Regions from separate parts of the Rhizobium sp. YTUHZ045 genome, predicted to be linked through region 3. Evidence: predicted binding sites of a transcription regulator. Region 3 holds the regulator's gene; each other region holds the start of a gene.
What was found. Region 3 encodes LexA, which represses DNA repair genes until DNA is damaged. Its sites were predicted from a motif close to TGTTCNNNNTGTGTTCNG; they were not measured.

Region 1 (10,777 bases), 2.1 Mb from region 3:
CCGGATAGCAAGCTCGATGCCTTCATCGCCGCCAATCCGGAACTGGCGCTCACTGCCGATGCGGTGCGCGCCGGCGACAAGGAAACCATGCCGGCAGCCAAGCTGGTAGAAGGCAAGCTTTTGACGGCGGACGAGGCCAATGGGGTCACCGACATGGCGGTCTACAACATCGCCAATGGCGGCAGCTATGCCATGGTTGCCGATCCGACCCGCGTCAACTGGGTCGGCACGATCGCCATCCTCTTCGTCCTCGTCATCTATGTGACGATGGTCTATGGCCCGATCGCGGCCCTTCTGGTCGAACTCTTCCCGACCCGCATCCGCTACACCGGCATGTCGCTGCCCTATCATATCGGCAACGGCTGGTTCGGCGGCCTGCTGCCAGCGACGGCCTTCGCGATGAGCGCTGCCGCGGGTGATATCTATTACGGTCTCTGGTACCCGATCGTCTTTGCGGCGATCACGCTGGTGATCGGCCTGATCTTCCTGCCGGAAACGAAGAACAGGGATATCCACGCCATGGATTGATGACGCGTCCGCGTCTGACATGCTCGAAAAACGGCCCGGCGCTCACAAGGCGCCGGGCTTTTTCGCGTCGGGGAACAGGCGCTTGGCGAGCGGCCAGCCATCCGGCGCCAGTTTGAAGAGCAGGCCACAACGGGCATAGACGATCGCCGTCAGCAGTGAGAACCAGCCGCCGAAAGCAAGACCGGCGATAACGTCGCTTGGATAATGGGCGCCTACCATGACCCGCGTCATGGCGAGCCAGATGGCGCAGGCGATAAAGGCAACACGGTAGCGCGGAAACAGCAACGCGAAAGCGGCAAAGAAGGCGCCGACCGTGGTGGAATGGCCGGAGGGAAAACTTTCGAAAGCGGCATGACCCGAAAAGGGCGTGAAGGAGAACATCCCGTAATCATGAAAGTGATCGGGGCGCGCCCTTCCAATCGCCCGTTTCAACAGATTGGCGAGAAGCCCAGAGCAAACAACCGTGGTGAAGAGATAGGCGCCGATCCAGCTGACATAGAGCGCCTGCGCCTTGGCGCGCGCCGATTTCAGGAGCTTGTATCCCGCCCTGCCCTGGAAGAACAGAAGGACGCTGGTGTAGATCAGCCAGGCGGAATCGCCGAAGCCCGTCAGCAGTTCGCCGAGGTGCTTTACAGCTGCAGGAGGCTCGCTGGCGCCGATCGGCGCGTCGAAGAGCAGCATGGAAAGGATGACGGCATTGATCGTGATGAAGAGACAAGCCTGCCAGCGCAAAGGCGGCATCGCAGTGTCGCTCCGGCGCCAGCGCCTGTCCAGGGAAGCCCAAAATGCCCGCATGCCGTCGTCCGTTCGAATTAGCCTTCGAGCGCCGCGCGTGCGGCAGGCGCTCTTTCACTTTGAACTGGCGCATAGACCGGAAATCGTTTCCAACTTCCAAAATATGCGGAGGTGAAATCCGGCGCAAAAATACACGAGATTGTGGCCGAGGATAGTCCGTTTCGGTTAATTCGATCGAGTCCGGCGGGTTTTGTCTATCTCTGAAAAGCCCCCCGCATCCGTGATGCGAAGGGCGGGAACTGTTTCACGTGAAATATATCAGGCCGAAAGCGCCTTGAATTCGGCGAGGATTGCATCGCCCATCTCGACCGTGCCGACCTGCCGGCAGCCGTCGGCCATGATGTCGCCGGTGCGGATGCCCTTGTCGAGCACGTTGGCGATCGCCTTTTCCAGGTCATCGGCTTCCTTGACCATATTGAAGGAATAACGCAGGCACATGGCGAAGGAGGCGATCATGGCAATCGGGTTGGCAATGCCCTTGCCGGCGATGTCGGGGGCCGAGCCGTGCACCGGTTCATAGAGCGCCTTGCGCTTGCCGGTCTTACCATCCGGCGCGCCGAGCGAGGCCGAGGGCAGCATGCCGAGGGAACCGGTCAGCATGGCGGCGACGTCTGAAAGCATGTCGCCGAAGAGATTGTCGGTGACGATGACGTCGAACTGCTTGGGCTGACGCACCAGCTGCATGCCGCCGGCATCGGCCAGCATATGTTCGAGCTCGACGTCGGAATATTTCGCCTTATGCGTTTCGGTCACCACCTGGTTCCAGAGCACGCCCGACTTCATGACGTTGCGCTTTTCCATGGAGCAGACGCGGTTCTGCCTTGTGCGGGCCATTTCGAAGGCGACGCCGGCGATGCGCTCGATCTCGTAGGTATCGTAGACCTGCGTGTCGATGCCACGCTTCTGGCCATTGCCGAGGTCGATGATCTCCTTCGGTTCGCCGAAATAGACGCCGCCCGTCAGCTCGCGGATGATCAGGATGTCGAGGCCTTCGACCAGTTCCGGCTTCAGCGACGAGGCCGAGGCAAGCGCCGGATAGCAGATGGCGGGACGCAGGTTGGCGAAGAGCTGCAGGTCCTTGCGCAGGCGGAGCAGGCCTGCTTCCGGGCGCACTTCGTAAGGTACGCTATCCCATCTGGGACCACCGACCGCGCCGAAGAGAACGGCGTCGGCGGCAAGCGCCTTCTGCATGTCGGCTTCCGAGATCGCCGCGCCATGGGCATCGTAAGCGCAACCGCCGACAAGGCCTTCGTCGGTTACGAAACCGGCATTCATCGCCTCGTTCATATAGGCGATAATCTTGCGGACCTCGCCCATCGCCTCGGGACCGATGCCGTCACCCGGCAGCAGGAAAAGATTGCGCGCAGTCATGAAACCCTCCTGGAAAAACAAGTTGCGGCTTCTTAGACCCCGGAAATAGGCATTTCAAGCGAGAGAAGGGTTGAATCGGTACGCTTCAATCTCTGCGTCGGCCCGATTTTCGGCCGATTCAGAGATTGAAAGTATAACGGCGTCCCTTGCGCGTCTGAAAGCGCGGGCCTGTAGGTCAGGAAGGTTGCTCCTGTGCCGGCAAACGGATTAGAACCGTCGTCTCACTTATCTCTTGGATGTTTGCATGGCTTCAGCACCCCTCCATCTCGACACGCCCCTGGTTCGGACATCCCCCGGCTATAGCGCCAGCGGCAAACCGCTCTGGCTGAAGCTCGATGCGCTGCAGCCTTCCGGCAGCTTCAAGCTGCGCGGCGTCGGCCGGCTGTGCCAGCAGGAGGTGAAAGATGGTGCGCGCGAGATCTTCTGCGCCTCCGGCGGCAATGCCGGCATTGCCGCGGCCTATGCCGGCCGGGCGCTCGGCGTGCCGGTCACGATCGTCGTGCCGGAGACGACGGCGGCCGATGTTCGGCAGTCGATTGCCGCAATCGGCGCGAGTGTCCTCGTCCACGGAGGCGTTTTCGACGAAGCCAATGCCCACGCGGTCGAACTCGCCCGCAGCCGCAAGGCGACCTATGTGCACCCTTTTGACCATCCGCTTCTGTGGGATGGTCATGCCACGCTGATCGATGAGGTCGTTGCGAAGGGTGCGACATTCGATTGCGTCGTCACCAGCGTCGGCGGCGGCGGGCTGCTGGCCGGCATTGTCGAAGGGCTGAAGCGGAACGGCCTTTCCGGTGTCCCCGTCATCGCAGTCGAAACCGAAGGGGCGGCGTCACTTCACGCAAGCCTCAAGGTAAACGAGCGCGTTACCCTTCCCGCCATCACCTCGATTGCCACGTCGCTCGGTGCAAGGCAGGTGGCGCAGCATGTCTTCGATCTACCGAAGCAGCATCCGATCGAAAGCGTTGTCGTCAGCGACGCCGATGCCGTCGCCGCCTGCCTGAAATTTGCCGATGCGCATCGCATCCTCGTGGAGCCGGCCTGCGGTGCCGCCCTTGCCATTGCCGATGTGCATGCCGGGCTGCTTCAGCGCTTTGACAATCCGCTGATCGAAGTCTGCGGTGGCATCGGCGTGTCGCTCGAAAAGCTGAGGCTTTGGAAGAAGAAGTTTCTCTGATCGAGATCAAAGAAATGCCGAGCTAGGTTCGGTTCGTGCCCTGATAGCTGCCCCTCACCCTAACCCTCTCCTCGTAAACGGGGCGAGGGGACGCGGCAAACGCAGCGTTGAGGTTGAGGAAGACGGTGCGGCATACCTTCGCCCCGCTTGCGGGGAGAAGGTGGCGGCAGACGGATGAGGGGCAGGTGCCCCGATCGTCTGAACTAAGGATTATGTTGGGCAGGCCAAGCCGGGCGAAGGCCCGGCTCGATCAGCAAGTAATTGAATAGCTTAAGCCGCCCAGGGATGCGACGCGGCGTTCTTCTTTTCGAATTCGTCAATCGCCTTGCCCTTTTCCAGGGTCAGGCCGATATCGTCGAGGCCGTTCAGCAGGCAATGGCGCTTGAACTCGTCGAGATCGAACTTGATGGAGCCGCCATCGGGGCCGGTGATCTCGAGGTTTTCAAGATCGACTGTCAGGATAGCGTTCGAGCCGCGCGAGGCGTCGTCCATCAGCTTGTCGAGATCTTCCTGGCTGACCTTGATCGGCAGGATGCCGTTCTTGAAGCAGTTGTTGTAGAAAATATCGGCAAAGCTGGTGGAGATCACGCAGCGAATGCCGAAATCGAGCAGTGCCCAGGGAGCGTGCTCGCGCGAGGAACCGCAGCCGAAATTGTCGCCGGCGACTAGGATCTTGGCACCGCGATAGGCCGGCTTGTTCAGCACGAAATCGGGATTTTCGGAGCCGTCTTCATTGTAGCGGGCTTCGGCGAAAAGGCCCTTGCCGAGGCCCGTGCGCTTGATGGTCTTCAGATAGTCCTTCGGAATGATCATGTCGGTGTCGATGTTGACGACCGGCAGGGGCGCTGCAACGCCCGTGAGCTTCACGAATTTATCCATGACCTATGCTCCATTTCAGCAAAACGTACTTTCCTGAATGTGCATCTAGTCCAGTTTTTCGCCGAAATGAAGGAGAATCTTTCTAAAATGGCGGCCACGCGGCGTTTCGCGTGGCCCGCCGTTGCGCGTGTCCGCTACTTGGTCGGAGCGTTCAAGCCCCAGAGGACGCCGAACGGGTCGCGAAGCTGGCCGTAGCGGTCACCCCAGAACATCAGTTCGACCGGCATGACGACTTCGGCGCCGGCGGCCACGGCACGATCCCACCAGAAATCGATATCGTCGATAACAAGCTGGATGGCAAAACCTTCATGGCCTTTGAAGGGATGGCCGTATTCGGGATAGGCATCCGCCAGCATGAGGGAGCTGCCATTGATATAGAGATGAATATGCATCGTCCGGCCGCTTTCATCGACCGGCACCCTGTGGGCCTCTTCGGCGCCGAAGGCCTTCTTGTAGAATTCCGCGGCCTTCACCGCACCATCGACGGTCAGGTAGGGCAGCAGGCCATTCTTCACCGGCGGCAGCTTGGCCGGTTTGTCTTCCATCGTATCCATGCTCGTCCTCCATCGTTTTTGAGCGCCGGCTGAATGCCCGGCTGCTTCAAAGACGTATCATGGAAGCATGATCCGACAGTGGCGGCCAATATTTTTGAAAGCAGGACCTCAGAGATCGATGATCGTGCCGCGGCCGTCGTTCCAGACGCGCATCTCCGGCTTGCCGTTGTTTGCCTTGGCGCGCACCGGAGCGGGCTTCATCTTCATCGAAAGCGCGCGTCCGACCATGAACACGGTCAGGATGCCGCCGACGGCAAGCGTCACCGAGAAGGTGAGAAGCAGCATGGCGACAAAGAAGGTGGCGCCGGCCAGCATGAAGAAGATGGAGCGAATGTTCTGCATGGGTTTGAAACCTTTCTACAGAAAGGAATGTGGTCCTTCCTTTTCCTCTCTGCAAGGCAAGCATGGCTTTTTGTTGTCTTGCCGGGCTTTGCGAAGCTTGGCACTAATGGCTGATGAAGCAAACCACACCTCTGCGTTCCTCAAGTCTGCGCCGCTCGGTGCTGAGTGTGCCGGCCATCAACCTGCGGGCGCTCGAAAAGAGCCGTTCCCTTGATTGTGATGCGGTTATTTTCGACCTGGAGGACTCCGTCGCGCCCGAGAGCAAGGGCCAGGCGCGGGAAAATCTGCATGCTTTTTTTGGCGGACAGCCGCTCGAGGGCAAGGAAAGGATCATTCGTATCAATTCTTTGTCATCCGGATTCGGGGCGGCGGATCTCGATCTGGTCAAGGCGCTTTTGCCCGACGCCGTTCTCCTGCCGAAAGTGGATGGACCCCAGGATGTCATCGATATTGGCGATCTGCTGGCAGATGCGCAGGTGCCGGAGGAGCTGCGCATCTGGGCAATGATCGAAACGCCGCGCGGCGTGCTGAACGTCGGGGCGATCGCCGAAACCGGCCGCATGCCGGGGGCGCGGCTCGATTGCCTCGTCGTCGGCCTCAACGACCTGCGCAAGGAAACCGGCGTCCTGCCGCAGCCGGGGCGAAGCTTTCTCGTGCCCTGGCTGATGCAGGTCATTCTCGCGGTCAAGGCTTATGGGCTTGATGCGCTCGACAGCGTTTTCAACGATTTCCGGGATGGCGAAGGTTTCGACGTCGAATGCGGGCAGGGTCGCGCTATGGGTTTTTCCGGCAAGATGCTGATCCATCCCGCGCAGATTGCGGCCGCCAACCGGCATTTCGGTCCGAGCGCGGAAGAGATTGCCGAAGCGCAGGCAATCATATCAGCCTTTGCCGATCCGGCCGCCCAAGACCTCAACGTCATCAATGCGAACGGCCGGATGATCGAGCGGCTGCATCTTGTCCAGGCCGAAGCTCTGGTTCATAAAGCCCGCCTGATTTCTGCAAGAAAGCCCGCCTGATGAAACTCTACCGCTTCCTGACCGGTCCCGACGACGCTTCCTTCTGCCACAAGGTCACCGCCGCCCTCAACAAGGGCTGGTCGCTGGAGGGTTCGCCGACCTATGCCTTCAATGCCGCAACCGGCGCGATGCAATGCGGCCAGGCCGTCGTCAAGACTGTCGAAGGCAAGGATTACGATCCGGAGATGAAGCTCTCCGAGCAATAGCGCGTTCTGCCGAACGCACGGTTTCAGCGCTCGGCGGCTTCCTCGGCGCTGGCCTCGATCCGCTCCATATCCTCATCGCTCAGCCCGAAATGGTGGCCGATCTCGTGGATCAGGACGTGAGTGATGATATCGCCGAGCGTCTCGTCGTTCTCGGCCCAATAGTCGAGGATGGGGCGACGGTAGAGGCGAATGCGGTTCGGCATTTCGCCGGTTTCCACGGTGAAACGCTCCGAAATTCCCCTGCCTTCGAAAAGGCCAAGCAGGTCGAAAGGCGTTTCCAGCGCCATATCCTCGAAAACGTCGTCATCGGGGAAATCCTCAATCTCGATGGTGAGATTGGTCGTCAGCTGGCGGAATTCATCCGGTAGATGGCTGTAAGCCTCCATGGCCAGCGACTCGAAGGTGCTGATCGTCGGCGCATGGCGGTCCTGCCAATCATCGCTCTGGTCTACGCGGGCCATGAATATTCCTTCCTTTGCGGGCCCATATAGAACCTTTGCCGCCGATTTTCGAGTGCGGAATCAAAGGCAGGAATAAATTCATAAAAAATGATTGTTGACTCTTCTTCAGCTCTCTGGAATCCATAAGAACATAACAGGAACAAGACGACGGAGTAAACGCCATGGCGCAGAACGCCCTGGCGCGCGAGCGGCTTTTTGCGCTCCGCGAAACCATCGCCAAGCTAGAAGGAAAGCCTGCGCCGGCGCTTGCGGCAGCGGAGCGGGAAGCCATGGCTTCGGAAAAGACCGGAGAGATTCAGGAACGGAACGACCTCGGGCTTCGCCTGCCAATTGGCGTGTCACCGCTCGACGAGGCGATGGAAGGCGGCCTGCCGCTCGACGCGATCATTGAATTTCGCGCTGCAAGTTCCCGCGATGCTGGGGCGGCAAGCGGCCTGGCTATGGCTGTTGTGACGTGGATGCAGAAACAAGAGGAAGATGCCGGGAGGTTTCTGCCGCTGCTCTGGATCGGCGATGCGGTTGGCGCGCTGGAAGCAGGCCGGCCTTATGCCCCGGGGCTTAAGGATTTCGGATTGAAGCCGGAGCGATTTTTCCATGCCGCGCCGCGCAAGCTGGAGGATGCGCTCTGGCTTGCGGAAGCTGCCGTTGAAAGCGCAGCCTTCTCTGCCGTCGTCATGGAGGTGCGTGGCAATCCTCTGCATTTCGGTCTGACCGAAAGCCGTCGGCTTAGCCTCAGGGCGCGTGCCGCCCGCCGTCCGCTTTTCCTCATCCGTCAAGCCGGCGCGGAGGAAGCGAGCAGTGCTGCTTTGCGCCTTCGGGTCGAGCCGGCGCCGTCGCATCTGCGGCCGTTACCGGACGGATCGAAGCTAGCCGGCAGCATCGGCAACCCGATTTTCCGTCTCACGCTGGAGAAGAGCCGACATCCGGCTCCATTCTCCTTCCTTCTGGAGTGGAGCCCCCATGAACGCGAATTTCTTGCCGTCGACGAACCAAGCTTCACTCGGTCTCCAGGCGAAAAATCAGCGCATTCTGGCGCTCAGCTTCCCGCATCTGGCCACAGATCGCATCGCACGCAAGCGCTGGGGGCTTTCCTGGCGTTCGAAAGGGCGTCCTGAAGAACCGCCGCTCGTCTGTTGCGGCAAGCTCAACAACGCCATGCGTTTGACGGCGCTGGACGAATTCGCCGAGAGGTTGGGATTGCGGAAGGATCAAGGCGTTGCCGAAGCGCGCGCCATGTATCCGGCGCTCGATGTCATGGAAGAAGATCCTGCGGCCGACCGCCGGCTTCTGGAAGCCATTGCCGACTGGTGCGACCGTTATACGCCGATGGTGGCGTTCGATGGCAGGGATGGGCTGCTTCTCGACATTACCGGTTGCGCTCACCTCTTCGGCGGGGAAAGAGCTCTTCTCAAGGATATTCTGTCGCGGCTCTTCCATATGGGGCTCGATGCACGAGGTGCGGTCTCATCGACGCCGGGCCTTTCCTGGGCTGTCTCCCGTTTAGGAAACGGCGGCATCGTGGAAGACGAGGAGACGGAACATGTTTTGATGCCGCTGCCTGTCGCGGCCTTGCGCCTGGAAGAACAGATCGTCGAGGCTTTGAAAAAGCTCGGGCTCAAATATGTCGGCGATGTCATTCATGCGCCGCGGGCGCCGCTCACCCGCCGTTTTGGCCAGGCGCTGCTTCTGCGGCTCGACCAGGCGCTGGGCCGCGAGGAGGAGCCGATCTCGCCCCGGCGTCCCGTCGCCAGTCTTTCGTCCGAACGTCGTCTGATCGAGCCGATCGGAACGGAAGAACAGATCCTTGCCGTCACCGGGCAGGTTGCCGTGTCGCTGAAGCCGTCGCTGGAAGCGCGCGGTGCCGGCGGGCGGGTGTTCGAGCTAGTGCTGTTTCGTGTCGACGGCAGGGTTTTCCGCATTTCCGTCGGTGCTTCGCGGCCGCTTCGCGAGCCGAAGCTCGTTGCAGGGTTATTTTCCGAACGGCTGCATGCGATTTATGACGATATCGATGCCGGCTATGGTTTCGAGATCCTGCGCCTGAATGTGCTGCGGCATGACCCGTTCAACGACACGCAGGGCGATTTTGAAGGTGACCGGCAGGATGAAATCTCTCTTTCAACCTTCGTCGACCGCGTTTCGGCCCGTCTTGGCCGGGATTGCCTGCAAAGTTTCCAACTTCGGGAAAGCCATGTGCCGGAGCGGGCCGTGATCGCGGTACCGGCAATGGAGAGCCTACCGGCATTGCAGAAAGTGAAGCAGGACAGCGCGCTTCCTTTTCGTGAGGAGCGCCCTCTGCGGCTCTTTGCAAACCCGGAGCCTGTTGAGGTCGCATTTGCTGAAGTGCCGGACGGTCCACCGCAGACTTTCCGATGGCGGCGGACACAACATCAGGTGGCAAGAAGTGAAGGACCGGAACGGGTCGCCATGGAATGGTGGATCGATGGGGATGATGCGCAGACGCGCGATTATTTCAGAATAGAGGATGAGTCTGGACACCGCTTCTGGATCTATCGTCAGGGTCTTTATGGTGAAAAACCCGATCCACGCTGGTTCATGCATGGGGTCTTTGCATGAGGGCCGAGCCTGCATTCTTCGAAATCGGCACGAGAACGAACTTCTCGTTCCTCGAAGGTGCCTCCAGCCCGGAGGAGATGGTCGTGCAGGCCGCTCACCTCGGACTCGTCGGTCTCGGCATTGCGGACCGCAATTCGGTTGCCGGCGTCGTCAGGGCACATGCGCAGGCCGAGCAGCTTGAGGAGAGATATAAAAACAGAGATGCGATTATGGCTCAGGCAGCGAAGGAAGGGAAAAGAGAAGAGATTCTCGATCCTATCCGGATTCAGCCGGGCGCCCGACTCGTCTTTTCCGATGAAACGCCTGATATTCTCGCCTATCCCCGCAATCGGCAGGGCTGGGCGAATCTCTGTCGTCTCCTCAGCGCGGGCAATCTGAAAGAAGAGGCAGTCAAGGGCGCCTGCATTCTGACAGAAGCAGAGCTCATGGAATGGGGCGACGAGATGATGCTCGCGCTCGTTCCGGACCGGAGCCTTATCAGCGATCCTGCCCGCCAGCCGGTGCTTGAAGACTATCTGGAGCGGTTTCGCAAACGGTTCCGCAAGGGATTTTTCATGGCGTTGTCGCCAGCCTATGACGGGCGGGACCGGCAGGCCTTTGCGGTGTTTTCCATGCTGGCCGCCCGAAACCGTGTGCCCTTGATTGCAACCAATCAGCCGCTCTATCATCACCCCGATCGCCGGCCGCTTTCTGATATCGTGATTGCGATCCGGGAGCATGTGCAGATCTCGGAAGCCGGATTCCTTCTGGCGCCCAATGCCGAGCGCTTTCTCAAGGATGCACGTGAAGTATCCAGGATTTTCCGGGACTATCCTCACGCGGTCGAGAATACGCAGGTGTTTTTCGCAGGGCTGAGCTTTTCCCTGAACGA
Region 2 (10,777 bases), 1.1 Mb from region 3:
GTCGAAGAAGGCTTCAAGGTGCTGGCAACCGGCGGCACCGCCCGCTTCCTTGGCGAAAACGGCATCACCGCCACCAAGATCAACAAGGTCCTGGAAGGCCGTCCGCACATCGAGGACGCGATCCGCAACCGCCAGGTCCAGCTCGTCATCAACACCACGGACGGCAACAAGGCGATCTCGGATTCCAAGTCACTGCGCCGCGCGACGTTGATGCAGAAGGTGCCCTATTACACGACGATGGCCGGCGCCGAAGCCGCCGCTCAGGCGATCAAGGCGCTGAGGGCGGGCAATCTCGAAGTCCGGCCGCTGCAGAGCTATTTCGCCTGACATGAGAGCAATTCCAGCAGAACTGTGCCGCAGTCTTGCTGGATTGCGTAAAAACAAAGAGATAGCGCCATCGCTTAATGGGCGTTGGCGCTACCTCGCCGGAATCAATTTAACCGGCTAAGATCATAAGCCCCTGAATTTCCATCATATCCTCGCGAAACCGCGCCAGTTCCTCTGCCTTCAGCCGCTCGTCAGGAATGCGCAGCAGATAGGATGGATGCACGGTGACGAACAGCGTGCGCCCTCCTTCGATCGCCATCGCCTTCCCCCTGACATCCTGCAGGCGCTCTTTCACATCGGTCAGCGCCGCAATCGCCGTCGCGCCCATTGCGACGATCAGTTTCGGCTTGATCAGCGCCAGCTCCCGATCGAGCCACCAGCGGCAATGCTTCACCTCGCCCATATTGGGCTTCTGGTGGATGCGCCGCTTGCCACGCGGCTCATACTTGAAATGTTTGACCGCATTGGTGACGTAGAGCCTCGATCGGTCGATGCCGGCCTCTGCTATCACCTGATCGAGAAGCCTGCCGGCAGGTCCGACGAAGGGGCGGCCGGCAATATCCTCCTGGTCGCCCGGCTGCTCGCCGACAAACATCACCTGCGCATCGCGCGGCCCCTCCCCGAACACGGTCTGGGTGGCATTAGCATGCAGCGGACAGCGCGTGCAGACGGCGGCTTCCGCGCGCAGTGCTTCCAGCGTGCCCGCTGGAGCCTCAGGTTCTGCGGGGAGATTGCGTGCCGCCTGCTGCAAGCGGTCGTGGAACGGCAGCGATTGCGTCGCCTCCCGCGCCGCCATCTCCTGCACCTTGCTTTCGGCCGATGCAATCAAGCCAGGAATGAGATCCGCCTCCGGCAGGTTCTTCCAGTACTTCTTCGGCATCTCCGCCTGCATCGCCTTCACCTTCAGTCGCGCCGGGTTGAAGATATTGGCGTAGTAGGTACGCCAGAGCTCGTCGGTGGCATCGCTGAGATTGGGCTTTTCACACGGCTCGTCGGCAATCGTCAGCCGCTCGCCGTCCCAGGCCGCCGATCCCTTCGGCGTTGCAATCAGCCAGTCCATGTCGTTGAAGCGCCGCTGAAAAAAGGGAGCGGTGCGCCTGACGACGTGATGGTCCGGCTCGAACCAGGCAAGGAATTTTCGACGGCCTGCCGACGCGGCATCGATTTCCTTGAAACGGACGAAGGCCGTCATCTTGTGCGCGTCGCGCCGAACGCTCTTCGCCATCAGCTTGGCCCGCACGACATCCTCATCGGACGTCACCTCCAACAGCTGCCGGTCCATCTGCAGCCGCCAGAGCAGACGGTACAGCAGAGAAAATCGCGCCGGATCGGAATGGCAGAGAACCGTCTCAACAAGCCCTATGAAGGCGGGCGGCACCGTCATCGGCTTGCGTGTCGTCGCGGGCGCCGGCGGCATGGCGTCCCGCTGAAAGGACAGATCGGCCTCGGCGCTCCTTTCGCGCCAGTCGATCTCCTCCGGCAATATGCCGGCCGCCGCCAGGGCGCGTGCCGCGTCACGCCATTCGGCAAGATCTCCGCGTCCTGCGAGAACCACCCGGCGCATCATAGCAACGACAATTGTTCGGGCTGCGGCTCGAACATGGCCCGCAGGTCCGGGCGGTCGATCAGCCGCCTTGGCGACCAGCCTTCCGCGGCGATGAAGGGCTGGACCTTCTTGATCGAAACGCCGAGCCGGGAGAGATCATCGAGCCGCAGGCGACGAAAACGGCGCGCCGAAACGATCGCCTTCACAGTTTTGGTGCCGAGGCCCGGCACACGCAGCAGTCGCTCACGCTCAGACTTGTTGATGTCGACCGGAAACTCGCCCCGGTTGGCAAGGGCCCAGGCAAGCTTTGGATCGAGATTGAGATCAAGCATGCCGTCCGCCTGGCTTGCGGTGATTTCCTCGATGCCGAAACCGTAGAACCGATACAGCCAGTCTGCTTGGTAGAGCCGGTGTTCTCGCATCAGCGGCGGTTTGATCAGCGGCAGGTTTTTCGAAGCGTCGGGGATGGGGCTGAAGGCGGAGTAATAGACGCGCTTCAGGCCATAGCTGCTGTAGAGCCGGCCGCTGCTCGCCAGGATCGTCGCATCATTGGCCCCGTCCGCGCCGACGATCATCTGCGTGCTCTGGCCGGCCGGGACGAAACGCTGTCGTTTCCTCGTCTTTAATGTCGGCTCACTGGCCGCCTCGATCTTGAGCCGGAGGTCCCCCATCGATCGCCTGATACTGGCAGGCTTCTTCTCCGGTGCGAAACGGGTAATCCCGCTATCGGTCGGCAGCTCGATATTGAGCGACAGCCTGTCGGCATGAAGCCCCGCCTCCTCGATCAGATGCGGCGACGCCTCGGGGATCGCCTTGAGATGGATGTAGCCCCGGAAACTATGCGTCACCCGCAGTTCGCGGACGATGCGAACCAGCTCCTCCATCGTGTAATCGGAAGAGCGAATGATACCGGAGGACAGGAAGAGGCCTTCGATATAGTTGCGGCGGTAGAATTCCAGCGTCAGCCAGACGACCTCCTCCGCCGTGAAGCGTGCCCGCTCGACATTGCTCGAGGAGCGATTGACGCAATAGGCGCAGTCGTAGATGCAGAAATTGGTGAGCAGTATCTTCAGAAGCGAAATGCACCGCCCGTCCGGAGCATAGGCATGGCAGATGCCGGATCCCTCGGTCGAACCGAGCCCGCCGCTCGCGCTCGAATCGCGTTTCTCCGTACCGCTGGAAGCACAGGAGGCGTCATATTTAGCGGCGTCGGAAAGAATGGCTAAGCGTTCGGCAAGCGACTTCTTCATCCTTTTGTTCACTATATGTTCTTGACGGTCAAGTCAATATGGCCGGCCCGGCCCCTGCCCATTTTTGGGGCGCATCGCCCGGTGTCGCAGTGGGTTGCGTTTCATTTATGCGAATTTTCTGGAAATCAGCCGTGGCGATCTGCTATAAGCATGCAACTATGATTGTGGCACGGTTCCGAAGCTCCCCTTCGGGACCTGTTTTCTTTTGTGTGTGCCTGACTGTGCTGACGCAAGACGGGCGGCCGCAAGGAGTGAAGGACAGAAAAATGGTTGATAAGGTACCGATGACACAGGGTGGTTTCGTCAAGCTGCAGGAAGAACTGCGCTGGCGTCAGCAGGAAGAGCGTCCCCGAATCATCGAGGCGATCGCCGAAGCCCGTGCCCATGGCGACCTTTCCGAAAATGCCGAATACCACGCCGCCAAGGAAGCCCAGAGCCACAACGAGGGCCGCATCACCGAGCTGGAAGACCTGACGGCGCGCGCCGAGGTTATCGATCTCACCAAGATGTCGGGCGACAAGATCAAGTTCGGCGCCAGGGTGAAGCTCGTCGACGAGGACACCGAGGAAGAAAAGACCTATCAGATCGTCGGCGACCAGGAAGCCGACGTCAAGGCCGGCCGCATCTCCATCTCCTCCCCGATCGCCCGTGCGCTGATCGGCAAGGAAGTCGGCGATTCCATCGAGGTCAACGCGCCCGGTGGCTCCAAGGCCTACGAAATCCTCCAGGTTTCCTGGGGCTGATCGCCCGCCAGACATGAGATCCATCCTTGCCGGACATTCGTGACGTCGAGATCATCGCGCCCAATTTCAAGCGCCGGCTCTCCGGCGTCACCTCGACCATCGTCCAGCTCATCCCGTGCCAGATCCGGCTTGGCATGCGCATAGCAACGCTCGGGCCGGGCCTGCCGGAGGGCCTGCCAAAACTGAGTTGGGCGCAGCTTTTCGGGCTCTGGCGCCCGCCGGCCCGACGCCGTCACCGCGTCTGGCACGCCCGCCGCAACAATGAGATGGCCGTCGGCATCCTGCTTTGCCATGTCCTGCGCATGCCGCTGAAGCTGCTCTTCACCTCGGCCGCGCAACGCCGTCACACCGCCTATACGAAATGGCTGATCCGCCGCATGGATGCGGTAATCGCGACCAGCGACCGTTCCGGCTCCTTTCTCGAGGTGTCTCACACGGTCATCCAGCACGGCGTCGACCTTTCCTTGTTCCACCCGCCGGAAACGGCCGACGATGGCATTGGCGCCACCGGGCTGCGCGGACGCTATCTCGTCGGTTGCTTCGGCCGCGTGCGCCATCAGAAAGGCACCGATCTCTTCGTCCAAGCGATGATCGAACTCTTACCGCAGCACCCCGAATGGACGGCCGTCGTCTCCGGCCGCGTGACGGCGGAGCACACCGACTTCGGCGAAAAGCTCAAGGCCGATGTCGCCGCCGCGGGCCTCGCCGACCGTATCCTTTTCCTCGGTGAAGTGCCCGATATCAAAATCTGGTATCGCCGTTTGACGCTTTACGTAGCCCCTTCCCGCAATGAGGGCTTCGGTCTGACGCCGCTCGAAGCCATGGCCTCGCGGACCGCGGTGGTGGCATCGGACGCCGGCGCCTATGCCGAACTCATCGCCGAAGGCGAGACCGGCGCGGTGGTGGCTGCGGGCGATGGCGAGGCGCTGACGCGGGCCATCGCCCCTTACATCGCAAATCCAACTCTCGCGATTGCCCATGGCGAGAATGCGTTGCGCCACGTCAGGTTGAATTTCGCTCTGGAGAAGGAAGCACGCGCGATCGGCGCCGTCTACGATCGCCTACTCGGCGATAATCGCGGCTGAGCGGAACGAGATTTAGCAAAAAGCGAACGGCCCATCACATGACGGGCCGCTGCAAATATCCAAGAAGGGCGAACAAAGCCGCCTTTTATTCCGCCGGCTGAAGCGTCACAGCCGGGACGCCCTCTTCCGTCTGGCCGCCGAGAGCTGCGGCGAGTTGCGCGGTATCCAGTTCCTTTTCCCAGCGTGCCACGACGATCGTCGCGACCGCATTGCCGACGAGGTTGGTCAGCGCCCGGCATTCCGACATGAAGCGGTCGATGCCGAGGATGAGCGCCATGCCGGCGACCGGCACGGAGGGCACGACGGAGAGCGTCGCGGCAAGCGTGATGAAGCCGGCGCCGGTGATTCCAGCGGCCCCCTTCGAGCTCAGCATCGCCACGAGCAGCAGCAGGATCTGATCACCCCAGGAGAGCTGGATGCCGGTTGCCTGGGCAATGAAGAGGGCGGCCAGCGTCATGTAGATATTGGTGCCGTCGAGATTGAAGGAATAGCCTGTCGGGATGACAAGGCCGACGACCGAGCGCTTGCAGCCGGCCTTTTCCATCTTGTTCATCAGCCCTGGCAGTGCGGCCTCGGACGACGAGGTGCCGAGAACCAGCAGCAGCTCTTCCTTGATGTAGCGCAGCAGCGCCAGGATCGAGAAGCCGTTATAGCGGGCGACGGCGCCGAGAACGACGAGTACGAAGAGCAGCGAGGTGATGTAGAAGGTGCCGATCAGCATGGCGAGGTTGGCGATCGAGCCGATGCCGTACTTGCCGATGGTGAAGGCCATGGCGCCGAAGGCACCGATCGGGGCGGCCTTCATCAGGATGGCGACAAGTTTGAAGACAGGAGCCGTCAGCGCATTGAGGAAGGTCACGACCTGCTCACCCTTTTCGCCGACCATGGCGAGCGCAATGCCGAACAGCACCGAGAAGAACAATACCTGCAGAATATCGCCATCGGCAAAGGCGCCGACAATCGTCGTGGGGATGATGTTCGTGAGGAAGCCGACGATGCTCTGCTCATGCGCCTTCTCGGCAAAGGTGGCGACGGCCTTCGGGTCGAGCGAAGCCGGATCGATATTCATGCCGGCGCCGGGCTGAACAACATTGGCGACGACCATGCCGATGACGAGCGCCAAGGTCGAGAAGGTCAGGAAGTAGAGCATTGCCTTGCCGGCGACGCGGCCGACCTTCTTCAAGTCGCTCATGCCGGCAATACCGGTCGCAACCGTCAGGAAGATGACCGGCGCGATGATCATCTTGACGAGTTTGATGAAGGCATCGCCGAGCGGCTTCAGCTGGGTGCCGAGGTCGGGATAGAAGTGACCGAGAATGATACCCGCGGCAATGGCGGCGAGAACCTGAACGTAAAGATGAGTATAAAAAGGCTTCTTGCCCTTGCTGTCTGCGACTGCATCGAATGGTGCTGCGATCATGATATCCTCCTAAAGGCTCGCCCGGAACGAACTCCGGCCTCCCGAGCCGTTCGCTTCACTCCAACAGCTCAGCCGTTGTTGCCCTCTCTTTCGCAATCGCCGTGCCAGTTTCGCGTAGCCTTTTTAGAGTGTTGTATTTACTGCATAAAAACTTTCCATAGGCCCTTGGGTCTTTCAGGAGATGCGAAAAACCACACAAATCTATTTGCGTCTCGTGCGGAAAGATGCACAAATCCCCCATGTCCTTGTCAGTCTCGCAAAGGCCTTGGCCCTCCTTGCCCTTGCAGCACCGCATCCGCCGGATGTGGTGGGCCTATGCAGTGCTCGCCCTCTCGGCCGTCCTCGCAAGCCTCTGGGTCAGCGGCGAGATCGGCCGGCGCCGGGCAGAGGCGGCCCTGGAGGAACAAGCACGCACCGATGCGAGGATGAATGTAGCGCTGCTGCGCACGGTCCTCGAAAAATACCGGGCGCTGCCCTTCGTGCTGTCGCAGGATACCGCGCTCGCCGCCGCCTTGGCGGGACGCGACGCCGCCACGTTCAATGAGCTCAGCCGGAAGCTGGAGACGCTGGCCGCCGGCACGAAGGCTGCCGTCATCTACGTCATAGACAAGAACGGCATCGCAGTTTCGGCCAGCAATTGGCTCGAACCGACGAGCTTCGTCGGCAATGACTATCGTTTTCGCGAATACTTCCAGGGCGCGGTCACGGAAGGACAGGCCGAGCATTTCGCGCTCGGGACGGTCAGCAAGAAGCCGGGCCTTTATATTTCCCAGCGGATATCAGGCAGCAGCGGTCTTCTGGGCGTCGTCGTCGTCAAGGTGGAATTCGACGATGTCGAGGCGGATTGGAATGCCTCGGGCGCACCGTCCTACGTCATCGACGATCGCGGCATCGTCCTCATAACAAGCGTTCCCTCATGGCGGTTCATGACGATCGGCCGGATCGCCGAGGATCGGTTGACGGCGATCCGCGAGAGCCTGCAATTTGGTGATGCGCCGCTTCAGCCATTGCCGCTCGATATCGTCCGACATCTGGGCGACCGGCTTGACGTCGTCGAGATCGTCATGCCCGGCGGCGCCGGAAAAACCAGCTTCCTTGGGGTCGCGATGCCAGTCCCCGCAACCAGGTGGCATCTGCAGCATCTTGTAGCGCTGGGGCCGTCCGTCGATGCGGCGGTCCGCGAAACGCGCATGCTGGCGCTGCTCTTGCTTTTGCCGCTTCTGGCCGGCGCCGCCTTCCTCCTGCGCCGCCGCCAGACGATCACGCTCAGGATCTTCAGCGAACAGCAGGCGCGCGAAGAACTGGAACGGCGCGTAGCCGAGCGGACGCTCGATCTCAGCCAGGCGCGGGATCGCCTGCAGGCCGAGATCACCGGTCACCGCAGCACGGAGCAGAAGCTCCAGGCGGTACAGCAGGATCTGGTGCAGGCCAACCGGATGGCAATCCTGGGCCAGGTGGCCGCCGGCGTCGCCCACGAGATCAACCAGCCGGTGGCGACCATCCGCGCCTATGCCGACAATGCCCGTACCTTCCTCGAGCGCGGCCAAACCGCGCCTGCCGGCGAAAATCTTCAGAACATAGCGGCGCTGACGGAGCGCATCGGCACGATCACCGAGGAGCTGAAGACCTTCGCCCGCAAGGGCCGCAGCAGTGCCGAGCCGACTGGCCTGAGGGAAGTCATCGAGGGTGCGGTGATGCTGTTGCGCAGCCGCTTTGCCGGCCGCATGGATACGCTGGACATCGAGCTGCCGCCGGCCGCGCTGCAGGTCATGGGAACCCGGATCCGCCTCGAGCAGGTGCTCATCAATTTGCTTCAGAACGCCCTGGAGGCAGTGGCGCCGAAGGCTGAGGCGGGGCGCGTCGAGGTCAGAACATCAACCGATGCGGACATGGTGACCCTGACGGTCGTCGACAACGGCCCCGGCATTTCGCCTGAAATCCGCAAGGGCCTGTTCACGCCGTTCAACACATCAAAGGAGAGTGGCCTCGGCCTCGGGCTCGTCATCTCCAAGGATATTGTCGGCGATTACGGTGGCCGGATGGAGGTTGAGAGCAATGGCGAAGGAAGCCGGTTCATCGTTCATCTGAGGAAGGCTTAGGTCATGGACACACGGAGCCCGGTTGCGCTGATCGACGACGACAGGGACCTGCGCCGCGCCACAGCCCAGACGCTGGAGCTCGCCGGCTTCTCCGTTTTCGCCTATGACGGCGCCAAGGCGGCGCTGGCGGACCTGCCGGCGGACTTCGCCGGCCCCGTCGTCACCGATATTCGCATGCCCGAGATCGACGGGCTGCAACTCTTCGCCATGCTGCAAGGCATGGATGCCGACCTGCCGGTGATATTGATGACCGGCCACGGCGATATTCCGATGGCCGTACAGGCCATTCAGGATGGCGCCTATGATTTCATCGCCAAGCCCTTCCCTGCCGACAGGCTCGTCCAGAGCGTGCGCCGCGCCAGCGAAAAACGTCGGCTCGTTCTGGAAAACCGCGTGTTGCGCAAAGCAGCCGAAGATGCGCAAGAGACTTTGCCGCTGATCGGCCAGACGCCCGTCATGGAGAATCTCAGAAAGATTCTTCGCCACATCGCCGATACCGACGTCGACGTGCTCGTTGCCGGCGAGACCGGCAGCGGCAAGGAAGTGGTCGCGCAGATCCTGCATCAGTGGAGCCACCGCCGGAAAGGCAATTTCGTGGCGCTGAACTGTGGGGCGCTACCCGAAACCGTCATCGAAAGCGAGCTGTTCGGCCACGAGGCCGGCGCCTTTACGGGCGCGCAGAAGCGCCGCACCGGCCGAATCGAACATGCAAGCGGCGGCACGCTTTTCCTCGACGAGATCGAGAGCATGCCTCTGGCCACGCAGGTCAAGATGCTGAGAGTGCTGGAGATGCGCGAAATCACCCCGCTCGGCACCAACGAGGTGCGCCCGGTGGATCTGCGCGTCGTCGCAGCCGCCAAGATCGACCTCGGCGATCCCGAGGTGCGCGGCGATTTTCGCGAGGATCTCTATTACCGGCTGAATGTCGTGACGATTTCCATTCCGCCGCTGAGGGAGCGCCGCGACGATATTCCTCTGCTGTTTTCCCATTTCGCCGCCCGCGCGGCCGAGCGCTTCCGCCGCGATGTCCCGCAGCTTTCAGAGAATGTTCGGCGGCATCTTGTCACCCACGCATGGCCGGGCAACGTCCGCGAACTCTCCCACTATGCCGAACGGGTGGTGCTGGGCGTTGAGGGCGGCGGAGCGACGCTCGTTCCCCCGCAGCCGACCAGCGGCACGTTGCCCGAACGGCTGGAACGCTACGAGGCGGAGATCATCCGCGACGCGCTTTCGGCGAATGACGGCGACGTGCGCCGCACCATCGAAGCGCTCGGCATTCCGAGAAAGACCTTTTACGACAAGCTGCAGCGCCACGGCATCAACCGGGGCGGCTACGCCTCGCGCAAATAGACTGTGTTAGACTTCGACCAGTCCCAGCTTCTTCACCTGCCGGATCGTCAGCATGGTGCGTACGGTGTCGACATGTTCGTTCGCCGTCAGAATCTCGATGACGAAATCCTGGAAATGGGTGAGATTTTCCGCCACGCAATGCAGCAGAAAATCGCTGTCGCCCGAGACCATCCAGGCCTGGCGCACCAGCGGCCATTCGGTGGTGGCGGCCGCAAACGCCTTGAGGTTGCCTTCCGACTGATGTTTGAGGCCGACCATGCAGAAAGCCACCAGGTCGAAGCCGAGCTTCGGGCTGTTCAGCATGGCGTGATAGCCCTCGATGATGCCGGCTTCTTCGAGCTTGCGCACCCGGCGCAGGCAGGGCGGCGCCGATATGCCGACACGGTCGGCGAGTTCGACATTGGTCATGCGGCCGTCGGCCTGCAGCTCCCGGAGGATCTTTATGTCGATGACGTCGAGTTCCGTGCGACCCACATCATGGCCTTTCTTTAATTCTTCGCGGCGAGCTTCTATATAAAGCGGCGGAATACGCAAGAAAGTTTCAAGCCGATGACGGATTCTTGCACAGCAAGGCGATTTGCCTTGTTGGTAATGCAAGGCTGCCCTTGAATAAAAGCATTGGACGTTCATAAATGGCGCATGGACCGCGAAACGGCCGTAATCGCACTTTAGCCGCCGCCCTCCTGCCAGTCGAAAGGAAATGACATGCCCGCCCGCCACACAAAGGTGCTCATCATCGGTTCCGGACCTGCGGGCTATACTGCCGCGGTCTATGCCGCGCGCGCCATGCTGAAGCCGGTTCTGATCGCCGGCCTCGAACAGGGCGGCCAGTTGATGATCACCACCGATGTCGAGAACTATCCCGGCTTTGCCGATCCGATCCAGGGTCCGTGGCTGATGGACCAGATGCTGCAGCAGGCAAAACATGTCGGCGCCGAGATCGTCAACGATCTAGTG
Region 3 (10,777 bases):
CGTCATCGGTCCGAATGTCAAGATCGGGCGGGATTGTTCGATTGCGGCTGGAGCGAGCATTCTCTGTACGCTGATCGGCAATGGCGTCATCATCCACAACGGTGTTCGAATCGGCCAGGACGGTTTTGGTTATGCACCGGGTCCGCGCGGCATGATCAAGATCGTTCAGATCGGCCGGGTGATCATCCAGGACAATGTCGAGATTGGCGCCAACACCACCATCGACCGCGGCGCCATGGACGACACGGTGATCGGCGAGGGAACCAAGATCGACAATCAGGTCCAGATCGGCCACAACGTCCAGATCGGCCGCCATTGCGCCATTGTTTCGCAGGTCGGCATCGCCGGCAGCACGAAAATCGGCAATGGCGTGCAGATCGGCGGCCAAGCGGGAATCAAAGGACATGTGACGATCGGCGATGGCGTGCAGATCGCTGCCAAAAGCGGTATCATGACCGACCTTGCCGCGGGCGGACAATATGGCGGTGTACCTGCACGTCCGCTAAAAGACTATCTGAGAGAGGCAGCGCAACAGGTATCGAAATCCAAGTTGCGCGGGAGGAACCCTGGAGGCAAGCAAAATGACTGAGGAAGCCACGACGACGCTTTCTTCGGCTGATATTACCGAGATCATGAAGCTGCTGCCGCATCGCTATCCCTTTCTCATGGTCGACAAGATCATCGAGATCGACGGCGACAACACGGCGATCGGCATTAAGAACGTCACGGTGAACGAACCACATTTCACCGGCCATTTTCCGGAAGCGCCGATTATGCCCGGGGTTTTGCTGATCGAGGGCATGGCGCAGACGGCGGGTGCCATCTGCGCCAAGAAAGAAGGTCAGACCGGCAACCTCGTCTACTTCATGACCATCGAGAATGCGCGCTTCCGCAAGCCGGTCGTGCCCGGCGACCGCGTCGAATTCCATGTCAAGAAGAACAAGCAACGCGGCAATATCTGGAAATTCCATTGCGACGCCAAGGTTGACGGCGCACTTGTCGCCGAAGCTGACATCGGCGCGATGATCGTTCGTAAGGATCAGGCATGAGCAATATCGCCGAAAGCGCCCGTATTCATCCGATGGCTGTCGTCGAAGACGGGGCTACGATCGGTGAGGGCGTCAAAATCGGTCCTTTCTGCCATGTCGGGCCGCATGTCGTCCTGCATGCGAATGTCGAGCTCTTGGCGCATGCGATCGTCACCGGCCGCACCGTTATCGGCAAGGGCACACGCATCTTCCCAATGGCCGTCGTCGGCGGTGATCCGCAGAGCGTGCACCACGGCGGCGAGGAAACGACGCTGACGGTCGGTGCAAATTGCACAATCCGCGAAGGTGTCACGATGAACACCGGCACGGCCGATTTCGGCGGTGAGACGATCGTTGGTGACAACAACCTTTTCCTTGCCAATTCCCACGTCGCGCATGACTGCCGGGTCGGCAACCATGTGATCATGTCGAACAACGTCATGCTGGCCGGCCATGTCGTTATCGAGGATCGCGTTATCCTGGGCGGCGGCTCGGCGGTTCACCAGTTCACCCGCGTGGGCCGCCACGCCTTCGTCGGCGGCCTGTCGGCGGTGAGTTACGATGTCATTCCCTATGGCATGCTGAACGGTAATCCCGGTCTGCTGGGCGGCCTGAACGTCGTCGGCATGACACGGGCCGGCATCGACCGCGCCGTCATCCACCGGGTGCGCCGGGCCTACAAGGCGATTTTCGAAGGAACGGGCTCCGTGCGCGAAAACGCCGCCGCGATCCGCGAGGAATATGCCGATTGCGAGCAGGTGGTGCAGATCCTCGACTTCATTGCAGCCGAGAGCGACCGTGCCCTGTCCTCCCCGACGCGGGGGCAGAAGGGCTAGTCCGTGGCTTTAACAGGCGACACCGCTGCGGGCCGGCTGGCGATCATTGCCGGCGGTGGCCTTCTGCCTTCCTATGTCGCCGAAGCCGCGCGCGCGGCAGGCGAAGATCCCGTAATCATCGCGCTGAAGGACGAGAGTGATCCACGCTGGGAAGGCTATGATCACGCCGTTGTCGGCATCGGCGATTTCGCCGCCCTTGAGGGTCTCTTCACCCGATATGGCATCGGACGTGTTGTGATGTCGGGGAGCGTGCGCCGCCGGCCGGAATGGCGCGAGGTGCGCCCGACATTGCGCATTCTGATGAAGGTCCCGGCCGCCATTCGCACACTGCTCTCCGGCGGCGACGACACGGTTCTGCAGATGGTGATCCGGTTGATTGAGGGGAACGGCCGGCGCGTCGTCGGCGCCCACGAGATCGCCCCCGACCTGCTCGTTTCCGTTGGCCCGCTTGGCGCCGCCGCGCCCGGCAAGGAAGACCGGCACGATATCAGCCAAGCCGCTGATGCCGCCGAGACGCTTGGCCGGCTGGATGTCGGGCAGGGTGCAGTCAGCATCGGCGGGCGCGTCGTCGCGCTGGAAGGACTTGAGGGCACAGATGAGATGCTGGACCGTGTCGCCGGCCTCAGGGCCGCCGGACGGATCTCGCCGCGCCGCCGCGGCGTGCTCGTCAAGCTCTGCAAGCCGCAACAGGATATTCGCGCCGACCTGCCGGCGATCGGCGTTGCGACAATCCTGAACGCTGCGAAAGCCGGCCTTGCCGGCATCGCAATCGAAGCCGGTCGCTCACTGGTGCTTGATCGGGCCGCGGTCATCAGCGCCGCCGACGAGGCTGGATTGTTCGTCTGCGGCATCGATCGCGGTCTGCCGGCATGGGGGGTCGAATGAACGGGACGCCGCTGAAGATCGCCGTCATTGCCGGAGAAGTGTCGGGCGATCTGCTCGGGGCCGATCTCATCGCGGCGCTCAAGCGGATTTACAGCGGACCGGTGGAGCTTGTCGGCGTTGGCGGCGAGGGGCTGCAGGCGGAAGGTTTGAAATCCCTGTTCGATTTTTCCGAGCTGTCGATCATGGGCATCACCCAGGTGCTGAGCCGGCTGCCAAGGCTGTTTGCCCTGATCCGTCGCACCACGGCTGAGATCGTCGCTGCAAAGCCGGATATCCTTGTCATTATCGACAGTCCCGATTTCACCCATCGCGTCGCCAAGCGCGTGCGCACCGCGTTGCCCGATCTGCCTGTTGTCAATTATGTCTGTCCGAGCGTCTGGGCCTGGAAGGAATATCGCGCCACGCGCATGCTCGGCTATGTCGATCACGTGCTTGCCGTCCTGCCCTTCGAACCGGCAGCCATGCAGCGCCTCAATGGGCCGGCGACGACATATGTCGGGCATCGTCTGGTCGCCGACCCAGCGCTGCTGGAGACACGTCGCCTGCGCGTGGGAAGGCAGCCAGGCAACGGCCCGATCCTGCTCCTTCCCGGCTCGCGCTCCTCCGAGATCCAGAAGCTTCTGCCTTATTTCGAGGTCGCCACGAATGAAATCGTCGCCCGTAATGGGCCGACACGCTTCATTCTGCCGACCATAATGCACAGGCAAGCGCTCGTCCGCGAAATGACGGCGGGCTGGGCGGTAAAGCCGGAGATCGTCGTCGGCGCGCAAGCAAAATGGAAAGCCTTTGCCGAGGCCGATGCAGCCATGGCGGCGTCTGGAACCGTTATTCTCGAACTCGCACTTGCCGACGTTCCCGTCGTCTCCGCCTATAAGGTCGACTGGATCATGCGCATGCTGACATCGGGCATCAAGACCTGGACCGGCGCGCTGCCGAATCTGATCGCCGATTACCCGGTCGTGCCGGAATATCTGAACGATGTCGTCCGCGGCGCAAGCCTTGCACGCTGGATGGAAAGGCTGTCGGCCGATACCTATCAGCTGAAGGCCATGAAGGAAGGCTACGAGCTCATCTGGCAGCGCATGCAGACGGAAAAGCCGCCCGGCGAACAGGCCGCCGAAATCCTTCTCGACGTTTTGGAAAAGAAAAAACCCGGCCATTCCTGACCGGGTTGGCCATTCCTGACCGGGTTTCTTTTTGAGCTCTGAAGCGATCAGCGCTTCGAAACCGGGATGTAGTCGCGCTTGGGTTCGCCGACATAGAGCTGGCGCGGACGGCCGATGCGCTGTTCTGGATCCTCGATCATCTCGTTCCATTGCGCGATCCAGCCGACGGTGCGGGCAAGGGCGAAGAGCACTGTGAACATGGTGGTGGGGAAGCCCAGCGCCTTCAGCGTGATGCCGGAGTAGAAGTCGATGTTTGGATAGAGCTTCTTCTCGATGAAATATTCGTCGGTGAGCGCGATGCGCTCCAGTTCCATCGCCACTTCCAGCAACGGATCGTCCTTGATACCGAGTTCGCCGAGCACTTCATGCGTCGTCTTCTGCATGATCTTGGCACGCGGATCGTAGTTCTTGTAGACGCGGTGACCGAAGCCCATCAGGCGGAACGGATCGTTTTTGTCCTTGGCGCGGGCGATATATTCCGGAATGTGGTCGACCGTGCCGATTTCCGTCAGCATGTTGAGCGCTGCTTCGTTGGCGCCGCCGTGCGCGGGGCCCCATAGGCAGGCGATGCCGGCGGCGATGCAGGCGAACGGGTTGGCGCCCGATGAACCGGCGAGACGGACGGTCGAGGTCGAGGCGTTCTGTTCGTGATCGGCATGCAGGATGAAGATGCGGTCCATCGCGCGGGCAAGCACCGGATTGACCACATATTCCTCGCAGGGGACGGCAAAGCACATGCGCAGGAAGTTCGACGCATAGTCGAGGTCGTTCTTCGGGTAAACGAAGGGCTGACCGATATGGTATTTATATGCCATGGCGGCAAGCGTCGGCATCTTGGCGATCATGCGCAGGCTGGCGACCATGCGCTGGTGCGGATCGGTGATGTCTGTGGAGTCATGATAGAAGGCCGACAGTGCGCCGACGCAGCCGCACATGACGGCCATCGGATGTGCATCGCGGCGGAAGCCGGTGAAGAAGCGGCTCATCTGCTCATGCACCATCGTGTGGTGCGTGACACGATAGTCGAAGTCCTTCTTTTGCGCGGCCGTCGGCAGCTCGCCGTAGAGCAGGAGGTAGCAGACCTCGAGGAAATCGCCGTGCTCGGCCAGCTGCTCGATCGGATAGCCGCGGTGCAGCAGCACACCTTCGTCACCGTCGATATAGGTGATTTTCGATTCACAGGATGCGGTCGAGGTGAAGCCCGGATCGTAAGTGAAGGAAGCTGTGTTCTTGTAGAGGGCACCGATGTCGATGACGCTCGGGCCGATCGTGCCGCTTTTAACGGCGAGGTCGACCGATTTGTCACCGATTTTTATTGTAGCGCTTTGATCCGTCATGCTGTCCTCCGAAATGTCGGTGGCGCCACAAAAGCGCCATAGGGGTTAAGCGTCCTTTCCGATAGCTATATGATCGTGACGCTAATGCCAAGTTACCGTGACGGCATTTTGTGCATTGCGGCATCACCTTTTAGGCACCGCAGCGATGAGCCGCACGCATAGCGGAAGCCGATGATTCGACTGGCCTTTTGCCGCTTACGATTTTCCCTCGTATTTCAATCGATTATCCTTGCCGGATTTGCTTGAAGGTTGCATTCTTAGGGCTTGGCGGGGTGATCTTGGGCGGGGCATGCAGGAAACGACGACAGCCGAATTGCGGCCGCAAGCGGGCGTCGGCCTTGCCGATCCGCCAGATTTTCCTGCGCCTGCGGTGGTGACTCAATCGGTAAGGACGCAGTCGCAGACCCCATTGCATCGTCGGCTGCTGGCCACCGCCGGGCAATCGCTGCGTGCCGGGGCCTGCATGCTGGGCGAAGAGGCCGATCATGGCCGCCTGCTGCTGTTCTCGCCGGTCTTCCTCGGAGCCGGCTCGGCCTTTTGGTTTCTTGCTGCATCGGATTTTCCCCTCGTTGCATCGCTGTTCTGCCTGCTGGTGTCGGCGGCCGCGGTTTTCCTCACCGGTCCCAGCCGACCGGCCTTGCGCGCAAGTTTCATGGCGCTGGCACTTTTCGCCGGCGGCATGCTCTCAGCTCAGTTCGAGAGCTGGCGGGCTTCGACGGTGATCCTCGATTCATCCGTGACGACGACGGTGACTGGCCGCGTCGAACGGCGGGAAGGCGACGGGCGCGGGCGCTGGCGCTACATTCTTGCCGTCGCCGGCACCGAGGCGCCGGAGCTGAAACGGCCGCCGAGACGCATCACCGCGATCGTCCGGGGCACCGATGCGCCTTTCGAGATCGGCGACATCATCACCGGCAAGGCACGTCTGACGCCGCCGGCGGGCCCCGCACTTCCCGCGCTCAACGACTTCTCCTTCGGTGCCTATTTCGACGGCATCGGCGCCAATGGTTTCTTCTATAGTGCGCCGGAGAAACTCGACTTGGAGGCAGGCCCGCAGGCGGCCAGGTCGACGGCGGACGCCCTGCTCGAATGGCTCCACCAGCTGCGCAGCAGCATCGGCGACCGCATAAGATCGATCCTGCCCGGTGATACCGGCGCCTTTGCCGCTGCCCTGGTGACGGATGAACGGCGCGCCATATCGCACGCGACGACGGAGGCGCTGCGCCAGTCCGGCCTTGCCCATATCGTCGCGATCTCGGGTCTCAACATGGCGCTGTCGGCCGGCATCTTCTTCGTCGGCTTTCGGATGCTGCTCAGCCTCTTTCCCGGCGTCGCCCAAGCCTATCCTACAAAGAAGATCGCCGCTGCCGGCGCGCTCATCGCCGTCACCGCCTATTACCTGATCTCCGGTTTCGGGGTTTCGGCCGAGCGCGCCTTTATCATGATGGCCATCATGCTGATTGCCGTCTTCTTCGACCGGCCGTCGATCAGCCTGCGCAATGTCGTTCTCTCCGCGCTCATCATCATCGCCATTTCACCTTCGGAAGTATTGGGACCGAGCTTTCAGATGTCATTTGCCGCAACATTGGCCTTGGTATCGGGCTATCAGTTATGGAAGGACAGGCGTGTCCGCGAAAACGCTTTTCTGAAACTGCCGATCATCAGGCCGGTGGTTGCCGTCGCCGGTTTCTTCGGCGGCGTCTTCCTGACCTCGCTGATCGGCGGCTTTTCCACCGCATTGTTTTCGATCGAGCATTTTCATCGCCTGACGGCTTACGGCCTGCCGGCAAACCTTGCGACGATGCCGATTATCTCCTTCATCGTCATGCCGGCCGGATTGTTGGCGATGTTGCTCATGCCTTTCGGTCTGGACGCTCCGCTCTGGAAGGTCGTCGGATTCGGCCTCGATCTGGTGATTGCGGTTGCCAAGACGGTGTCCGGCTGGGGCGGTGATATCGGCATCGGCCGCTTGCCCGGCTGGTATTTCGCAGCGGCGGTGGCAGGCTTTCTGCTGCTGACGCTGCTGCGCACTCGGCTGCGCCATGTCGGCACATCGATCATCGCCATCTCGACGCTCATCGTGCTGCTTCTGCCGGTTCCCCGGCCGCCGGATCTGGTGATTTCGGAGGATGGCAGTCTGGTTGCGGTCGTCGCGGCTGAGGCAATAGCTTCCAACCGTGAAAACCCGCCGGATTTCATATTCGACCAGTGGCAGAGAGCGCTGGTGCTGCCGACACATGATCCGCCGAAGATGCTGGATGGTCCGGCCATTCCGGAAGGAGAAGACCGCCGTGTCAGGCTTTCCCGCGATCAGCAGAACGAAGCGAGTGCGGCGATGCGGGCAGCCGCCGCAGGCGGTGAAGCAAACCGTTTTTCCTGCGTCAAGAAGGCTTGGTGCACATCAAGACTTGGCAATGGCCATATCGTCACCGTCATCGACAATGCCGCCTATCTCGGCCCGGCCTGCGATACGGCCGATATCGTCGTGACCTCGGTCCGTCTGCGTTTCAACAGCTGCCGTTCAGGTGGCACGCTTTTCACCGGCGAGACGCTGCGCAGGACCGGCTCGCTCGAATTGCGTTTCGCCGATGCCGGCCTAGAGGTCACCACCGCCTTCGATGCCTTGTCGCGACCATGGATGCGCCATCGCGCCTATGATTGGCGCAATGATCGTTTTACCGATTCCAGCCCATCCGGCGTCAGTGATAGCGACGGATGAGGCCGACGAGCTTGCCCTGCACCTTGACGCGGTCGGGCCCGAAGATGCGGGTCTCATAAGCCGGGTTGGCGGCCTCGAGCGCGATCGAGGCACCCTTGCGGCGAAAACGCTTCAGCGTTGCTTCCTCGTCATCGACGAGGGCAACGACGATATCGCCGGGACTGGCGGTACTGCCGTTGCGAATGATCACGGTGTCGCCGTCGAAGATGCCGGCGTCGATCATCGAATCACCTTTGACCTCCAGCGCATAGTGCTCACCGGAGCCGAGCATATCGGAAGGAACGACGATATCGTGGGTGTTGTTCTGGATCGCCGAGATCGGAACGCCGGCGGCGATACGTCCCATGACCGGCACGGAGACGGAGTTGCCATTGTCGGCGACCGGCTTTGGCGCAGCGGGGGCGGCGACCGGCTGGGGCTTGCCGAGGCTGCCCTCGATGACGCTCGGCGAAAAACCGCGACGCTGAAGACTGGGGTTATAGGCCTCCGGAAGCTTGATCACCTCGAGCGCCCGGGCGCGGTTCGGTAGGCGGCGAATGAAGCCGCGTTCCTCAAGCGCCGTGATCAGGCGGTGAATGCCGGATTTCGAGGCGAGATCCAGGGCATCCTTCATTTCGTCGAAAGAGGGAGGAACGCCGGATTCCTTCATGCGCTCATGGATGAAAAGGAGAAGCTCCTGTTGTTTGCGCGTGAGCATCGACGTCAGACCCCGTGATTGAAACAAATCCAGAACGGACACTATATGTTCCATATGTGTTCCGCAAGTAGCTAAATTTCCGTAAACCCTCGCGCCAACTCGTGGAGATTTTTATTTTCATTTGCCGGATTGGCGCACATGTCTTGCATTGAGGGGTGGTGCTGTCGCACATCTCTTGCCGGTTTCAGGAGGATATTCATGAACGCGCATTCCGCCAAGTCGCACCCGCTCGATCATGTCGTGCTGCCCGTGGTCAATATCGATCTGGCGCGTGAAAGGCTCGGCAAGCTCGGTTTCACCGTCGCCGCCGATGCGCGCCATCCCTTCGGAACGGAGAATGCCTGCATCTTTTTCGCCGACAAGACCTATCTGGAGCCGCTTGGCGTGGCGAGTGTCGACGAGAGCGAGGCAGCGGCCCGCCAGGGCAACGTCTTCATCGCCCGCAATCGCGCCTTCCGTTTCCGCTGCGGCGAGGAGGGACTTTCTGCGCTGGCCTTCCTCAGCGAGGATGCCGACCTCGATCATAAGCGCTTCGTCAGCAACGGCGCGAGCGCCGGTGAGATGTTGCAGTTCAGCCGGCCGATGCGGATGCCGGACGGTTCGGAGAGCGTCGGCAGCTTTAAGCTGGCCTTTGCAGCTGATTTGCGCGCCCCCGATTTCTTTCTCTTTACTTGCCAGCGCATCAATTCGTTCCCTACAGATCGCGCCGCGCTGGAGACGCACGCCAATGGCGTGATCGGCATTGCCGAGATCGCACTTTGTGCACCGGACCCGGCGGCATTCGCCGCCTTCGTCGGGCTTGCGATTGGGCAGGCGGCGGTGGAGAAAACCGGTTTCGGCATGAATATCGCGGCATCGAATGCAAAGATCAGCTTGATGACGCCGGAAGGGCTGGAGGCCTATTTCGAAACCGCTGTCTCATCAGCCGATCGCGGCCTGCGGGGGCGGGCAATCCTCTTCACCGTCATCGATCTTGCCGTGACAGAAGCGCATTTGGGTGCTAACGGGATCACATTCACACGCAAGAACAATCGCATTCTGGTGAAGCCCACGCCCGGGCAGGGTGCGCTCTTCGCCTTCGAGGAAACACGATGAGCACCGACACGAATTCCGAAGTCAGGATCGGCGAAGGCGAAGGCCAGGTCACTTTTTCCAATACTGGCCGCTTGTCGCTGATCGCCGGTCCATGCCAGATGGAGAGCCGGGATCACGCCTTCATGGTCGCCGGCACGCTGAAGGAGCTCTGCGGCAAGCTCGGCATTGGCCTCGTCTACAAGAGCTCCTTCGACAAGGCGAACCGTACCTCGCTCTCGGCTGAACGCGGCATCGGCCTGGAAAAGGGCATGGAGGTCTTTGCCGACCTCAAGAAGGAATTCGGCTTTCCCGTCATAACCGACGTCCATACGGCCGAGCAATGCGCCGAGGTGGCCAAGGTGGTCGATGTTCTGCAGATCCCGGCCTTCCTCTGCCGTCAGACCGACCTTCTGATCGCCGCCGCCAGAACCGGCCGCGCCGTCAATGTCAAGAAGGGCCAGTTCCTCGCCCCTTGGGATATGAAGAACGTTCTGAAGAAGCTCAACGCCAGCGGCAATCCGAATGTGCTCTTGTGCGAGCGCGGTGCCTCCTTCGGCTACAATACGCTGGTTTCCGACATGCGTTCGCTGCCGATCATGGCGGCGATGGGAGCTCCCGTCATTTTTGACGCCACCCATTCCGTGGCGCAGCCGGGCGGGCAGGGCGATTCCTCCGGCGGCCAGCGCGAGTTCGTGGAAACGCTGGCGCGCGCGGCAGTGGCGACGGGAATTGCCGGCGTCTTCGTCGAAACCCATCAGGATCCCGACAACGCACCGTCCGACGGGCCGAACATGGTCTATCTCAAGGACATGCCGCGACTGCTTGAGAAGCTGCTTGCCTTCGATGCGATCGCCAAGGCCTAACGTTCAACAGGCTGCCATGATCGTGGTTTAGGCCACGATGCGATACCCGCTCGAAGGCTGGAAATTGCGCCATTGTAATTTGCACGCCTTCGATTATGACAGGCTTCGAACGACTTATCACCCACCGAGCAGGAAGAACCCATGACTGCAATCACCGATATCATCGCCCGCG

Region 1: NMA58_RS20060 (ImuA family protein) is a predicted target of LexA. The motif match lies at 7,457-7,474, and genes of this name have one in related genera.
Region 2: NMA58_RS14015 (putative DNA modification/repair radical SAM protein) is a predicted target of LexA. The motif match lies at 3,129-3,146, and genes of this name have one in related genera.

What each region holds. Positions count from the first base shown of each region.
Region 1 covers NZ_CP101432.1:4,087,776-4,098,552, reverse strand. The annotation lists gene NMA58_RS20110 (MFS transporter) at 1-528, shown strand, start outside; gene lpxE (lipid A 1-phosphatase LpxE) at 571-1,323, opposite strand; gene leuB (3-isopropylmalate dehydrogenase) at 1,582-2,694, opposite strand; gene NMA58_RS20095 (pyridoxal-phosphate dependent enzyme) at 2,939-3,871, shown strand; gene leuD (3-isopropylmalate dehydratase small subunit) at 4,142-4,750, opposite strand; gene NMA58_RS20085 (VOC family protein) at 4,885-5,304, opposite strand; gene NMA58_RS20080 (hypothetical protein) at 5,413-5,646, opposite strand; gene NMA58_RS20075 (HpcH/HpaI aldolase/citrate lyase family protein) at 5,760-6,665, shown strand; gene NMA58_RS20070 (DUF1737 domain-containing protein) at 6,665-6,871, shown strand; gene NMA58_RS20065 (metallopeptidase family protein) at 6,895-7,332, opposite strand; gene NMA58_RS20060 (ImuA family protein) at 7,494-8,447, shown strand; gene NMA58_RS20055 (Y-family DNA polymerase) at 8,488-9,906, shown strand; gene NMA58_RS20050 (error-prone DNA polymerase) at 9,903-10,777, shown strand, end outside.
Region 2 covers NZ_CP101432.1:2,778,715-2,789,491, forward strand. The annotation lists gene carB (carbamoyl-phosphate synthase large subunit) at 1-327, shown strand, start outside; gene NMA58_RS14010 (UdgX family uracil-DNA binding protein) at 437-1,891, opposite strand; gene NMA58_RS14015 (putative DNA modification/repair radical SAM protein) at 1,891-3,123, opposite strand; gene greA (transcription elongation factor GreA) at 3,390-3,866, shown strand; gene NMA58_RS14025 (glycosyltransferase family 4 protein) at 3,893-4,951, shown strand; gene NMA58_RS14030 (dicarboxylate/amino acid:cation symporter) at 5,037-6,371, opposite strand; gene NMA58_RS14035 (sensor histidine kinase) at 6,596-8,470, shown strand; gene NMA58_RS14040 (sigma-54-dependent transcriptional regulator) at 8,474-9,820, shown strand; gene NMA58_RS14045 (Lrp/AsnC family transcriptional regulator) at 9,827-10,294, opposite strand; gene trxB (thioredoxin-disulfide reductase) at 10,526-10,777, shown strand, end outside.
Region 3 covers NZ_CP101432.1:1,722,948-1,733,724, forward strand. The annotation lists gene lpxD (UDP-3-O-(3-hydroxymyristoyl)glucosamine N-acyltransferase) at 1-589, shown strand, start outside; gene fabZ (3-hydroxyacyl-ACP dehydratase FabZ) at 582-1,049, shown strand; gene lpxA (acyl-ACP--UDP-N-acetylglucosamine O-acyltransferase) at 1,046-1,864, shown strand; gene NMA58_RS08770 (LpxI family protein) at 1,868-2,749, shown strand; gene lpxB (lipid-A-disaccharide synthase) at 2,746-3,915, shown strand; gene gltA (citrate synthase) at 3,963-5,252, opposite strand; gene NMA58_RS08785 (ComEC/Rec2 family competence protein) at 5,542-7,971, shown strand; gene lexA (transcriptional repressor LexA) at 7,952-8,668, opposite strand; gene NMA58_RS08795 (VOC family protein) at 8,867-9,763, shown strand; gene kdsA (3-deoxy-8-phosphooctulonate synthase) at 9,760-10,605, shown strand; gene eno (phosphopyruvate hydratase) at 10,747-10,777, shown strand, end outside.